2 regions of the Pseudarthrobacter niigatensis genome follow, and region 2 is predicted to be linked to the other one. Evidence: predicted binding sites of a transcription regulator. Region 2 holds the regulator's gene; the other holds the start of a gene.
What was found. The regulator LexA, encoded in region 2, represses DNA repair genes until DNA is damaged. The targets are predictions, from matches to a motif close to TCGAACANNTGTTCGA.
Positions count from the first base shown of each region.

Region 1: J2T23_RS00805 (DUF6504 family protein) is a predicted target of LexA. The motif match lies at 5,672-5,687, and genes of this name have one in related genera.

Region 1 covers NZ_JAUSTB010000001.1:151,023-158,308, forward strand. Annotated here, with positions in the region: gene J2T23_RS00760 (thioesterase family protein) at 1-37, shown strand, start outside; gene J2T23_RS00765 (PadR family transcriptional regulator) at 114-653, shown strand; gene J2T23_RS00770 (ABC1 kinase family protein) at 659-2,371, shown strand; gene J2T23_RS00775 (lipoate--protein ligase family protein) at 2,479-3,228, shown strand; gene J2T23_RS00780 (mycoredoxin) at 3,254-3,511, opposite strand; gene J2T23_RS00785 (SOS response-associated peptidase) at 3,646-4,407, shown strand; gene J2T23_RS00790 (VOC family protein) at 4,433-4,855, opposite strand; gene J2T23_RS00795 (chorismate mutase) at 4,875-5,195, shown strand; gene J2T23_RS00800 (hypothetical protein) at 5,202-5,591, opposite strand; gene J2T23_RS00805 (DUF6504 family protein) at 5,723-6,073, shown strand; gene J2T23_RS00810 (DNA polymerase III subunit alpha) at 6,085-7,286, shown strand, end outside.
Region 2 covers NZ_JAUSTB010000006.1:247,651-254,936, forward strand. Annotated here, with positions in the region: gene dapF (diaminopimelate epimerase) at 43-987, shown strand; gene J2T23_RS11575 (class I SAM-dependent methyltransferase) at 959-1,582, opposite strand; gene hflX (GTPase HflX) at 2,020-3,597, shown strand; gene J2T23_RS11585 (ATP-dependent DNA helicase) at 3,590-5,647, shown strand; gene lexA (transcriptional repressor LexA) at 5,695-6,429, opposite strand; gene J2T23_RS11595 (LysM peptidoglycan-binding domain-containing protein) at 6,787-7,137, shown strand; gene J2T23_RS11600 (histidinol-phosphate transaminase) at 7,199-7,286, shown strand, end outside.

The sequences.
Region 1 (7,286 bases), on a different contig from region 2:
CCGGGCCGAACAGATCCTGACACTGCGCAAATCCTGACCCCTCCCGGCTATGGCGCGGCCATATATCGCTGAGTATCGTTGTATATCGTTCGCGATTGGCAAAGGAGTTCATCATGCGTGCTTCACACCCTGCAGGCGGATTTGGCGGGAACAACCTCGACGGCATGTGGCAGGCCGTCGAGGAGCTGCGTTCCCGGTTTGAGAAGCGGGCCGGTACCCGGGCCGGAAAAGGCGAAGTGCGGGCGGCGGTCCTGGCACTGCTCGCCGAGCAGCCCATGCACGGTTACCAGATCATCCGGGAGATCGAGGAGCGCAGCGGCGGCAGCTGGAAGCCGAGCGCAGGTTCGGTCTACCCGACGCTGCAGCTGCTGGCGGACGAAGGTTCGATCAGTGCCGAGGAATCGAACGGCCGCAAAATCTATTCGCTGACCGAAGCGGGCCGGGAGGAAGCGGCGGCCCACCATGGCTCGGCGCCCTGGGATCCGGCCGGCCCCGTGTCCGGCGGCGTTGCTTCCCTCCCCAAGGCCGGGATCGAACTGGCCCAGGCCGCGGCGCAGGTGGGCCGTACGGGATCCCAGGACCAGGTGCACCAGGCCGTTGCGGTGCTGGATGAGGCCCGCCGCCGCCTGTACGCCATCCTCGCCCAGGACTGAACCGGGTGGCGTCCACGGTCCAGGCGGGGGCCAACCCTCCGCCACCCCTGCGGGAGCACCGCGGGCGCTACCGGAGGATCCTGCGCTTCGCAGCGTGGAACCTTGCCTCCACCTGGTGGTTCGAGCTGTTCCTGCCGCGGGTGGGGCTCGGCTGGATGGCTGCGCGGAGCCGTTCACGGCGGATGCGGCGCTTCGCCCAGCGGTTCCACGACCTGGCCGTGGAACTTGGGGGACTCATGATCAAGGTGGGCCAGTTCCTGTCCTCCCGGCTTGATGTCCTGCCGCCGGAAATCACTAAGGAGCTGGAGGGGCTGCAGGACGAGGTTCCCCCGGTGGCCTTCCCGGCCATCTCCGCCCTTGCAGCCCAGGAACTGGGGACGCCGCTGGAGAGGGTCTTCGCGTCCGTTGATCCCGCCCCCATCGCGGCTGCCTCCCTGGGCCAGGCGCACCGGGCACGCCTGGATACCCTCGATGCCGGGGACACCGGCCTCGATGCCGTGGTCCTGAAGGTGCAGCGGCCGGGCATCGGCGCGATCGTCGACGTCGACCTCGCCGCCCTGCGCAGGGTTGCCGGTTGGCTCAGCCACATCCGGCTCGTTTCCCGCCGGGCGGACATGCCGGCGCTGGTGGAGGAGTTCGCCCAGACCAGCCTGCTGGAAATCGACTACCTGCACGAAGCCGTCAATGCCGAGCGCTTTGCCGCGGACTTCGCCGGTGATGGCCGGGTGGAGGTTCCGGGCGTGGTCTGGGAGCGGACCACCCGCCGGGTGCTTACCCTGGAAGACGTCACGGCCATCAAGATCACGGACGTCCAGTCCCTCCGTGCCGCAGGGATCGATCCCGCAACCGTGGCGCCGGTGTTCGCGTCCATCATGTTCGACCAGCTGTTCACCAACGGCTTCTTCCACGCCGACCCGCATCCCGGGAACATCTTTGTCACCCCGGTCCCGCCAGGGGAAGGGGAACTGCCCTGGAAGCTGACGTTCATCGACTTCGGCATGATGGGAGAGGTGACCCCTTCCACGCGCAGCGGGCTCCGGAAGCTGCTGATCGCGGCCGCAGCCCGGGACGGGAAGGGCCTGGTGGGGGCCATCAATGATGTGGGCGTCCTGATGCCGTCCGCGGACAGCGTTGGACTGGAGCGCGCCATGACGCAGCTCTTTGCGCGTTTTGGCGGCATGGGCTTCGCCGAACTCCGGGAAGTGGACCCGCGCGAGTTCCGTGACTTTGCGGTGGAGTTCGGTGACGTGGTCCGCTCGTTGCCGTTCCAGCTGCCGGAGAACTTCCTGCTCATCATCCGGGCCATGTCCCTCACCTCCGGAGTGTGCAGTGCGTTGGACGAGCGTTTCAACCTCTGGGACTCGGTGGAGCCGTACGCCGCCCGGCTGCTGCGGAGCGAGCGGGGCAACCTGGTGCAGGACGCGGCCCGGCAGGCCATCGACGCCGCCGCTGTTGCCTTCCGCCTCCCCGGCCGGCTGGACGCCCTGGCAGGACGGCTGGAGGAGGGATCGCTGCAGGTAGCCGTACCACGCCTGGAACGTCAGGCTGCCCGGCTGGACAGGGCCGTGCGCCGCGCGGCGTCCGCCCTGGTCTTCGGAGCCCTGCTGCTCGCCGGGGCAGTCGTCCGGCCCGACGACCTTGCCCTGGGCAATGTGTTGATGACCGCATCGGCCGTTCCGCTGCTTCACGCCCTGTGGGTGGGGCGCCGGGGGCGTTAAGGCCGCCGCCGCCGTCGGGCGTAACCTAGGGGTGGCCTGCCTATTGGCAGGCGTTGAACCCGTCGCCACCGTAGCTGTCGACGCTGAATGCCTGGGAGCCCCGCACTATGCACCACACCGGTACCGGATCCAGCGCGCTTACCGTGGTGCGGCAGGATGTGTCGCTCGGCGCTGGCCGTGACCTCGAATTCGGGCTGGAGCTGCTGGCGAGGGCACGAAGCGGCGGTTTGGGGCCCACCCTGCGGCTGTACCGGCCTGCGCCCACGGTGGCGTTCGGGCAGCGGGACACCCGGCTGCCGGGATTCGGGGCCGCCGCCCAGGCCTGCCGCGATCATGGGTTCGAACCCCTGGTCCGGAGGGCCGGCGGACGCGCGGCCGCCTACCACCGGGGCACCCTGGTGGTGGACCACATTGAGCCGGACGTGGACGCCGTCGCCGGATCCAAGGACAGGTTCGGGTACTTCGGAGGGCTGTTTGCGGAGGCGCTGCAGAACGTAGGCGTGCAGGCGGCGGTGGGGGAGATCCCCGGCGAGTACTGTCCCGGCGAGTTCAGCGTCCACGGAACCGATGCCATGGACAGTTCCCGCAGGATAAAACTGGTGGGCACAGCCCAACGGGTGGTCTCGGGTGCATGGCTCTTCAGCTCGGTGATCGTGGTGGAGGACTCCGCCCCGATCCGCAAGGTCCTTACCGACAGCTACGCGGCGCTGGGCCTGGACTGGGATCCTGCCACCGCCGGCGCCGCCAATGACCTGGTGCCGGGTTTGGACGTGGCCGCCGTTGAGCAGGCCCTCCTGGAAACGTATGCGGGCCATGCCACCCTGGAAACTGCTTCCTTCAGCAGCCTGGGGGCATGACCCGCATCAATTGGTGCGCGGCCGGTCAGGCGGCCAGGCGGCTCTTGACCTCGGCGGCGGACGGGTTGGTGGCCGCGCTGCCGTCCGGGAAGAGGACCGTGGGGACGGTGCGGTTGCCGCCGTTCAGCTGCTCCACGAGTTCGGCAGTGCCGTCCACCTCTTCGATGTTGATTTCGGTGTAGCCGATTCCCTGGGCGTCCAGCTGCTTCTTGAGCCGGTTGCAGTAGCCGCACCACGTGGTGGAAAACATGGTGATGGTGCCGGATTCGGGAGTGAAGTCCACAGGGATCTCCTAAGTGTCGCTTGAAAAGGTTTCCTTACTGTCAACCGTAGCGCGGCGGCCGGTATTCCCGGGTGATGAGCGGCTGCTGCCGTTCCCGGATGACAGTTTGTGGCGCGCGGTGGCAAGCTGGTGCCATGTGTGGACGCTACGTAATGGCACGCGCCGTGGGGGACCTCCTGGCCGAGTTCGACGCCGAACTCGAGGACGAGGTGAGCATCCCGCCGTCGTGGAATGTTGCACCCACCGATGCCGTCCCGATCGTGCTGGAGCGGCTGGTGGATGACAGTGCCGCGCCGCGCCAGGTGCGCCAGCTGCGTGTGGCGCGCTGGGGCCTGGTTCCGTCCTGGGCCAAGGATCCGGGCATCGGCTCGCGCATGATCAACGCCAGGAGTGAATCGGTGCTGGAGAAGCCTGCCTTCCGCAAGGCTGTGCAGTCCCGCCGCTGTGCCGTCCCGGCAGATGGCTACTACGAATGGAAGCAAGGCCCGGGGAAGTCGAAGCAGCCGTACTACGTGCATCCCGGTGGGGACCGTGGCTTGGCCTTCGCGGGCCTGTATGAGTGGTGGAAGGACCCGTCCGTACCGGAGGGGGAGCCGGGCCGCTGGCTGCTGTCCACCTCGATCCTGACGGCGGACACCCCTCCGCCCGGGGCGGAATCCACCATTTTCGGGAAGCTGACCGAACTCCACGACAGAGTGCCGCTGCCCATGGATAAGTCCACCATGGAAGCGTGGCTGGACCCGCAGGCGGATGATGCCGCCGCGCTGGTTGACTTGGTGCGGTCAGGGGTTAAGGACGCCGCTGCGGACTGGCGCGTGGAATCCGTAGGCAAGGACGTGGGCAACGTCCGCAACAACGGCCCGGAACTCATCCGCCCGGTGGAAGCTCTGTTCTAGCAGCCCGGCGCAGGGTGTACTGCCCTCAAACGGTGACCGTACCGGCGTCGTCCACCGTCCAGGTGGGGTTGTATGCCACTTCCCAGCGAAAACCGTCGGGATCGGCAAAGTACCCGGTATAGCCGCCCCAGGCCTTGGTGACGGGCTCGGCAATAATGGCGGCACCAGCGGCCGCGGCCTGTTCCATGACGCTGTCCACCTCTTCGGGGCTTCCCAGGTTGTGGCTCAGGGTAATGCAGGGGATCCCGTCCGGGCGGCCGGTCACAGCTTCGGCCTGCATCTGGCGGGCATCCCAGAGCGAAAGCACCAGGCCGTGGTTCACCTGGATGAACACCACTTCCCCGGCGACTTCGCGGTGGACCGGCCAGCCGAGGCCGTCAACGTAGAAAGCACGGGACTCCTCGACGCTGCGAACACCGAGGGAAATAAAGTCGACTCTGGGCTCCATGCTTCGATAGTGTCAGATGATGGCGACAATTCAAGGAAACGACCGGGATGCCCGCGCCGACAGGGAACAGCTCGCTGCGGTCCGGGTGGCCGTTGACGAAGTCGATGACCAGATCGTTACCCTGATCGCCCGCCGCGAGCGGCTGATCAGGATCGCCGGCACGCTGAAGGGCGATGACGCGGAAGTGCGTGCCCCCGGCCGCGTAGAGCGGATTATTGAACATGTGCGGTCCGCTGCGGAGAAAAAGGACATCGACCCGGACATCGTTGAAGCAACCTACCGGGCCATGATCTCCGCATTCATTGAACTTGAACTGCGGATCCACAAAGAAAACAGCTGAGGAAGGCTAAAGCGCTTCCTCCACCGGCACCCCGTGCTGGAACTCCCGCCCGTCCGCCTCGCTGAAGGCTGACAGGACATGTCCCTTCCCGAGGCCATTCAAGGCCGTCATGGGAAAGCTTCCGGTGATGCTGTTCTCGGAATGGGACACTCCGGAAAGGTCGAAATCCTCCTCGATTCCCTGGTCCCGGTTGAACGAGTAGCAGGCTATGGCCTCCCCGTTCATGAACTCAATGCACAGCCGGCGCTGCGCTGAAAAATCGGGCGAGGCTCCCATCAAACCCACCACGTAGGCGCCCGAGCCCGGAATGGTGCCGTCGATATCGAACGTGGCAACCAGGGTGGAGTCCTGGGTCTTGATGCTGGCCTGCTTCAGGAGTGCGTCATCGGTACTCATGCCAACATCCTGCTCCCTGCCGCACGCCCCGTCCACCCCCGCCTATGTTTTGGTGAGAACCCGGCGTAGACTGAATTTATTCGAATACATGTTCGAATCACGTTGTGATGGGTTAGGTCCGGGAGGTGCGCATGGGCATGTTCAGCGAATCTGTTGACGTGGCGTGTGCCCCCACAGGTGAGCCGGAATCCTTGGTATGGGCAGGTGTGTCCTATACCGTCTGCGCAGAACCCGTCCGCTGGTACGAACGCCGGCAGTGGTGGGCTGAGGACAGCAGGGCTCCCCTGGGCAGCGGGCCCGGAGTGGTGGACCACGAAATCTGGCGGGTCCAGGTGCTGCCCGCCCGGGGTGCCGCCCGTTCCGCCGCGGCACAGGAACCGCCCGGGGCAGAAGTCCTGACCCTTGACCTTTCCCGCCATCTCCGCAGCAACCGGTGGCGGCTGGTGCGGATCCATGACGCCCTTCACCCCAAGACTGCCTGACCCGGAACACCATGAGCTTTACCCACCTGCACGTTTCCACGGCATTCAGCGCCCATTACGGAGTTTCCTGGCCGGAGGAACTGGCCATGGCTGCCGCTGCCGATGGCGCCACGGCCCTCGCCTGCACCGACCGGGACGGCCTGTACGGCACCATCAAGCACCTCAAAGCCTGTATGGCGGCGGGGATCGACCCCATCGTAGGCGTGGACCTGGCGGTATTTGACGACGACGGCGATCACCGCACCCAGGTAGCAGGCAGGGTGGTGGTGCTGGCCAGGGGGCAGAACAACGGTGCCGGGTACCGCGCCTTGTGCCGGCTGGTTTCCGATGCGCACGCGAGGACCTCCGGGAAAGCCGGGGGAGCGGTACCTGCCGCGGTGACCCGTGCCGAGCTGGCCTCCCGAACCCTCGACCCCCACACCCTCAAACCGGTGCTGACGGTGCTGATCGGCCCGGACTCGGACGTCGGCCGGGCCATGGGAGGCCGGCGCTACCTGCGTCCCAGGACCCTGTTCAAGCAATGGCTTGACGCAATGCCCGCCGGAACTGTGGTGGCGGAGATCGTCTCCCAACTCAGTGCGCCGGGCAGTCCTTTCAGCACGGCGCACGCTGTGCGCATGCTACGGCTCGCGGAGGAACACCATGTTCCGGCAGTCCTCACCAACGCCGTCCGGTATTGCGCAGCCGATGGTGCACCGACCGCGGATGTCCTTGACTCCGCGCGGACTTTGAAGTCCCTCCCGGAACTGGCAGGGGAGCCACTCCTGCAACCCACGGGCCAGGGATGGCTGAAATCAGCGGATCAAATGCTGGGCCTTGGTAAGGAAATCATCTCCGCCGCCGGTTATGGTGCCGCAGACCTCAAGCAGTTGATGGCGCAGACCGAGGCGCTCGCCGACCTCTGCCGGATCGACCCCGCCACTGATATGGGATGGAAACAGCCAGTGGTGCCGGAAGCTGCCGTCATCGGCATCAACCAGGATCCCCACACGGAGCTCCTCCAGCGCTGCCATGCCGGAATCGGCAGGCGGTTCCCGGGCATCGGCGGTACGGCGGAGCGGGACATGATGGCCCGTTTGGACCATGAACTGGGGATCATCCAGAACCTGGGCTTCTCCTCCTATTTCCTCACTGTTGCGGAGGTCTCCAGGATGATCCAGGACATGGGAGTCCGGGCGGCTGCCAGGGGATCGGGGGCATCAAGCCTGGTCAA
Region 2 (7,286 bases):
GCAGTTTCAGCGCCGGCGGCATGCGCCGCTACGCTTGGGACCATGAATGCAACCCCCGCCGAAACCACCGGACCCATCCTGCGCACGCTGAGCGGGCTCCGCTTTTCCAAGGGGCACGGAACCGGCAACGATTTCGTCCTGGTGGCCGACCCCGAGGGCGTCCGTGCCATCGGCGCGGACCAGGCCGCGGCGCTGTGCGACCGGCACCGCGGGATCGGGGCCGACGGCCTGATCAGGGCGGTCCCGTCCCGCTTCCTGCCCGAGGGCCGGGAACTGCTCACGGAAGCCCCGGACGCGGAATGGTTCATGGATTACCGCAATGCCGACGGCTCCCTGTCCGAGATGTGCGGCAACGGGGTCAGGGTCTTCGTCCATTTCCTGCGGACGGAGGGCCTGATCGACCTGCCCGACGGCGGATCCCTCACCATCGGCACCCGCGGCGGGGTCAAGACCGTGGTCCGCACCGGAGACGGCTATGCGGTGGACATGGGACCCTGGGAGTTCATCTTCCCCGGGGAGGCAAGCGCCAAAGCCATGGATTCCCTGGTCACCGCCGACGGGCTGGAAGTTGCCCGGCCGGCCCTCTCCGTGAGCATGGGCAACCCGCACACGGTGGTGGCCCTCGCCGAACTCTCGGAGCTCACGGGCACCCGGCTCTTCACCGCTCCCAAGGTCGATCCCGTTCCTGCAAACGGGACCAACGTGGAATTCGTGGTCCCGGCAGAACCGTTGGTCCATGACGGTGTGGGCTCTGTGACCATGCGGGTGCACGAGCGCGGCGTGGGGGAGACCCAGTCCTGCGGGACCGGCGCCTGCGCTGCCGCCGTCGCCATCCGGCACTGGGCCGGGGCGGAGGCGCCGGACGCCTGGCGGGTCCACGTTCCCGGCGGAGTGGTGGGCGTGAAGTTCTTTGCCGGCCCCGGCGGCCACGAGCACGTGGAGCTCAGCGGCCCTGCCGTCATTGTGGCGAGTGGGACGCTTTCGTGACCTTCAGGATCCGGAAGGACTTTGACGTGGACTCGCGGGTTACGGTGAAGGAGCCGTCCAGTTCGGCCGCCAGCCAGCGCTGAAGCGAGTCGGAGCCCAGGTTCTTCTGCACCACCAGCCATGCGGTCCCGCCATCTGCCAGGCGCGGCAGCCACAGTTTGAGCAGGGCGTGCAGTTCGTCCTTGCCGATCCTGATGGGCGGGTTGGACCAGATGGTGTCGAAGCGGATGTCCGGATCCACCGCCGCGGGTGTGCTGGCGACCACGTTGGCCAGTCCCAGGGCGGCTGCGTTCTCATTGGTCAGGGTGATGCAGCGTTCGTTGACGTCCACGGCATAGACCTTGGAACCGGGGGCCAGCAGCGCCATGGTGAGCGCCACGGGTCCCCAGCCGCACCCGATGTCCAGGAGGTTGCCTTGGGGATGCGGCGCCGGAACGCCGGCCAGGAGCACTGCGGTGCCTTTGTCGATACCGTCGGGGCTGAAGATCCCCGGGGAGGTCTGGAGCTGCCGCGTCCCACCGGCCAATTCCACTGTCAGGGGCTTCCGGGTGAAGGGGCCGGCAGGGGACGTGCTGAAATAGTGTGCGGACTCCATAACTGGCCAGAGTAGTTCCCCCTGCAGCGTAATGGGAAACCGGCCTGAAGGCCCTCTGCTACGCTGGAGGGCATGTTCCTGATCTTCGAGTAGCCGGTACGGGCCGCGCCCGTCCCGCAGGCTGTCCTCCAGCGGCAGTCCGTCCCGCAGCGACGCAGGTTTCCATACCTTCCGCTTTTGCGCACCGGCCAGACCATTCCGTCTGGCCCGGCCGCCGGACACAACTCGAAAGTCAGCCCACTGCTGCACTTCCCGCCTTGGTCCGGCCTTTCCAGCCCTGCCGCCGATCTGACGCGGCATTCGACCCCCGGCATCGCAGCCGGCGGCGCAACAACCAGGAGAAACGCATGACCGCAGGCCGTCAGCCCAGCGCGAATACATTCCAACTTCGAGCCAATCAGCACTATTCTGGAACTGCCGAATCTTCAAAGGAGACCATGACCAGCCAGCCCAATACCGGTTCCGATCCAGCCGCCCAGGACATGAGTCCGCAGGAGATCCAGGCTGTCATCGACCGGATCCTCGCCAAGGACGTTCCCGCCAAAAATGCCGGCACGTCCGGCGGTGAAGGCGGCAGCGGTAAAGCCGTCCTCGGCAAGGCCCAAGCCATTTCCCGGCTCGACGAAGAACATTCAACGTACGACGGCGACCAGCAGGACCTCGAGGAACGCCGCGCCCTGCGTCGCAGGGCGGGTCTGTCCACCGAGCTTGAGGACGTCACCGAAGTTGAATACCGGCAGCTGCGCCTGGAACGCGTTGTCCTGGCCGGGCTTTGGTCAGAGGGAACGCTCGCCGACGCCGAAAACTCACTGCGGGAGCTGGCCGCCCTGGCCGAGACTGCGGGCTCGGAAGTCCTCGACGGTCTGGTGCAGCGCCGCGACAAGCCGGACCCCGGGACGTTCCTGGGTTCCGGCAAGGCGCAGGAACTCAAGGACATCGTCATGGCCACCGGCGCGGACACCGTAGTGGTGGACGCCGAACTGGCTCCTTCCCAGCGCCGTGGCCTTGAAGACATCGTCAAGGTCAAGGTCATCGACCGAACAGCCCTGATCCTGGACATCTTCGCCCAGCACGCCAAGAGCCGCGAAGGCAAGGCGCAGGTAGAGCTGGCGCAGCTTGAATACCTGCTTCCCCGCCTGCGCGGCTGGGGTGAGTCGATGTCCCGCCAGGCCGGCGGCCAGGTGGGCGGCGCCGCCGCCGGCATGGGCTCCCGTGGTCCAGGTGAGACCAAGATCGAACTCGACCGGCGCCGGATCCGTACCCGGATGGCCAAGCTGCGGCGCGAAATCGCCGCCATGAAGCCGGCACGGGAGACCAAACGGGCCAACCGGCGTCGTAATGAAGTGCCCTCCGTGGCAATCGCCGGCTACACCAACGCCGGCAAGTCCTCGCTGCTCAACCGGCTCACCGACGCAGGGGTCCTCGTGGAGAATGCCCTCTTCGCCACCCTTGATCCCACCGTCCGCAAGGCCGAAACCGCTGACGGCCTGGGGTACACGCTGGCGGACACCGTCGGGTTCGTCCGTTCACTGCCCACCCAGCTGGTGGAAGCCTTCCGCTCCACCCTCGAGGAGGTGGCGGACTCGGACCTGATCCTGCATGTGGTGGACGTGTCGCACCCCGACCCGGAAGGGCAGATCGCCGCGGTCCGGAAGGTCTTCAGCGAAGTCGACGCCCGCAAGGTGCCTGAAATCATCGTCCTGAACAAGGCCGATGCGGCGGACCCCTTTGTGGTGGAGCGGCTGAAGCAGCGCGAGCCACGGCACGTGGTTGTCTCGGCCAGGACCGGGGAAGGCATCCCGGAATTGCTGAAGGCCATCAGCGAGTCCATTCCCCGGCCATCGGTCAAGATGGAGCTGCTCATCCCGTACGAGCGCGGGGACCTGATCAGCAAGCTCCATGAGTCCGACGCCGAGATCCTCAGCCTGGACCACCTCGAGGCCGGTACCAGGGCTGCGGTGATGGTCCGGGAGGGCCTCGCGTCCGAACTGGAACAATTCGTCGTCAATGACTGACCTCGCAGCCGGCGAAGCTGCGCAGACGGCGGGCGAGCAGTTCGTTATCGAACTGCTCGACCGCGCCGTCGCCGGCATGGGCGGACAAAGCCGCACCGGACAACACGAAATGGCCCGCCAGGTGGCCAGGGCCATCGAAACCGGCAACCACCTGTTGGTCCAGGCAGGTACCGGCACCGGCAAATCGCTGGCCTACCTGATACCGCTGATCGCCCACGCCCTGGAAAGCAACAAGCCTGCGCTGGTCTCCACGGCGACCCTGGCGCTCCAGACCCAGATTGTCGGCAGGGACCTGCCCCGGCTCCTGAAGAACATCACGCCGGCGCTGGACCGGCCGGTCAAGGTTGCACTGGTCAAGGGCAGGTCCAACTATGTGTGCCGCCACAAGCTTGAAGGCGGGTTCCCTTCCGAGGAACCGTCGGAAGGGCAGCTGTTTTCCCTGGGGGAGGACACCAGCGTTCCGCATTTCGCCGCCTCCGTGGGCGGACCATCGTCACAGCTGGGCAAGGAAGTGGTGCGGCTCCGCGAATGGGCGGAGAAGACGGCCACCGGCGACCGCGACGAGCTGCTGCCTGGAGTGACGGACCGTGCATGGCGGCAGGTTTCCGTCACCTCGATGGAATGCCTCGGCGCCCAAAAATGCCCGATGGCCGCTGAATGCTTCAGCGAGCTCGCCCGGCAGGATGCCGCCGAGGCTGACGTGGTGGTGACCAACCACGCCATGCTGGCCGTCAGCGCGTTCGAAGGACTGGCAGTCCTGCCCGAATACGACGTCGTGGTGGTGGACGAAGCGCACGAGCTGCAGGACCGGGTGACGGGAGCCGTCTCCGGGCAGCTGTCCGTGGCCATGGTCCACGCGGCCGCTTCCGGCGCACGGAAACACACCGCCATCACCGTTGACGCCCTGAACGCCGCAGCTGCCAACCTGGAAATGGCCCTCGCGGGCGCGCCCAACGGACTTCTCCCCAACGGACTGAACGATGAACAGCTTGACTGCGTGGACCAGCTGCGTGAAGCGTGCAGGGCTGCGTTGTCCGATTCCAAGGGGGACAGCAATACCACGGCCGACGGCGGGCGGCAGCTGGCGCGTTCCCGGCTGATGCTCATCCTGGAACTGTGCGAGCGGCTGATCGCTGCCCGGGAAAACCGGGAAGTGGTGTGGTTCTCCCGCGCCAGCACCTTCGATCCCGGCCAAGGCTATTCGCAGCCCGATGACAGCGCGCCGGTCCTGATCAACATTGCGCCGCTGTCCGTCGCCGGCCGGCTGCGGGAGGGGCTCTTCGCGGGCCACACCGTGGTGCTGACCTCTGCCACCCTGGCGATCGGTTCCGCCTTTGAACCGGCCGCGGGAGGCCTGGGCCTGATCGGTGACGGAGCGCCCAGCTGGACGGGCGTGGATGTTGGCTCGCCCTTCGACTATCCCAAACAGGGCATCCTTTACGTTGCCGGCCACCTGCCCAAGCCCGGCCGAGGTGTTTCACCGGAAGCCCTGGCCGAACTCGAAGCGCTCATCAAGGCCTCCAACGGGGGAGCGCTTTGCCTGTTCTCCTCGCGGCGGGCGGCCGAGGAAGCCGCCGATGCCCTCCGCCCGAAGCTCGACATGACTGTCCTCTGCCAGGGGGAGTCGACCATGACCGCCCTGGTCAAACAATTCGCGGACGAACCGGACACCTGCCTCTTCGGAACCATGTCCCTGTGGCAGGGCGTGGATGTTCCCGGTGGATCCTGCCGGCTGGTAGTGATTGACCGCATCCCGTTCCCGCGGCCGGACGACCCCCTCATGACGGCGCGTTCGCGTGCCGTGGCGCAGGCCGGCGGGAACGGTTTCATGTCTGTTTCGGCAACCCACGCTGCCATCCGGCTTGCCCAGGGGGCCGGCCGCCTGATCAGGTCAACCGGGGACAAAGGAGTGGTGGCAGTCCTGGACTCGCGGCTGGCCACCGAGCGCTATGCGGGATTCCTGCGCGGCGCCCTCCCGCCGTTCTGGGCCACCACTGACCGCGCCAAAGCGCTGGCAGCCCTCACCAGGCTGGGCGCCGACGCGTCCTGAGAACGGCCGGATAGCGCCTGCACGGATGCCGGGCAGGCGTGCGCAGGCTAGAGCGAACGCAGGACTGAGACGACCTTGCCCATGATGGTGGCATGGTCGCCCAGGATCGGTTCGTACTGGGTGTTCTGCGGCAGCAGCCAGGTGTGGCCGTCGCGCTGGCGGAAGGTCTTGACCGTCGCCTCGTCATCCAGCAGTGCAGCGACGATGTCCCCGTTGGCAGCGTCAGCCTGGCGCCGCACCACCACCCAGTCACCGTCGCAAATGGCGGCATCCACCATGGAATCGCCGGCCACCTTCAGCATGAAAAGTTCGCCCTGGCCAACCAGCTGGCGGGGCAGCGGCATGACATCTTCGACGAGCTGTTCGGCAAGGATGGGTCCGCCGGCGGCAATCCGGCCCACCAGCGGAACCATGGCCGTATCCAGGGCAGTAGGCAGCTCCGTTACGGTGGCGCTGTCCCCTGCGGCTTGGGGCGCACGGGACGTGCCCCCACTCTTTCCCCCGCCGTCCAGCGTCAGCGGCATCAACACTTCCATGGCACGGGGCCGCTTGGGGTCGCGCCGAAGATAGCCCAGCTTTTCCAGCTGCGAGAGCTGATGGGTCACGCTTGACAGGCTTGCAAGGCCGACCGTGTCGCCGATTTCCCGCATGGACGGCGGATACCCGTTCTCGTTAACGGAGCGCTGGATGGTCTCGAGGATCTTCTTCTGCCGGGGCGTCAGCCCCTTGGTGGTCCTCTTGGATTGCGGGGCGGTCCTGCCCCCGGCGGCTGCTGCTGCCATATTCGCCATTGCCTTTCGCTTGCCGCCGGAACTTCCGCCGGGCGCTGTTTCCGCCGTGCCGGTGGAAGGACTCCCACCGTCATTGTCAGACCCTGCTGGTCAACTTCAGGAGTGGTTGTTCTTGGTTCCAAAACTAGGCCAGCCATAGTGCTTTTTCAAACATTTGTTCTAGCGAGTCTCGACAATGTTCGTTGATAGGTGCTAAAACTTAACCAGCAAAGTTCGAATATGTGTTCTAACCAGCAGATGCCTCCTTCGAATACCCAGCCGGAAGATGTGCCCGGCGGCGGTGTGGAACGGCAAGGGCGTTGCGGGCGGACACCCGGGCAGCACGGCAAGTCCAGGAGGGCTTAGTTCATGTCAGCTTTAACTCTTCACCAGGTTTCACCATCGCCTGCACCGCTGCGGCTCACCCGCCGGGGGAGGATCGTCCTGATTGGGGTCCCGCTTGTAGTCCTCGCTGTTCTCCTGCTGTCACTCGCCGGGTTCTTCCATTCCCCGGCCAAGGCCTCGGATTCGGTTGCGGACCTCGCGGTGACACCCACCGTTACCGTGACGGTGCAGCCCGGACAGTCGTTGTGGGCCATTGCCGGTACCGTCGCGCCGGGCCGGGACGCCCGCGACGTCGTGGCGGACATTGTCCAGCTCAACAACCTTGACGCCGGCACCGTTCTTCCAGGCCAGCAGCTGTTCGTTCCCACCCACTGAGTGGGAAGCCGCGGGAACCGTCACATTTTCCGGTAGTTGCCGCGGCAACTAAACTGTTCAGGTGAACCAGCAGCTAGAACGTCTGAACCGGCTTCCCCTCCGCAGCAACCTTCGCGGACTGACTCCCTATGGGGCTCCCCAGCTGGACG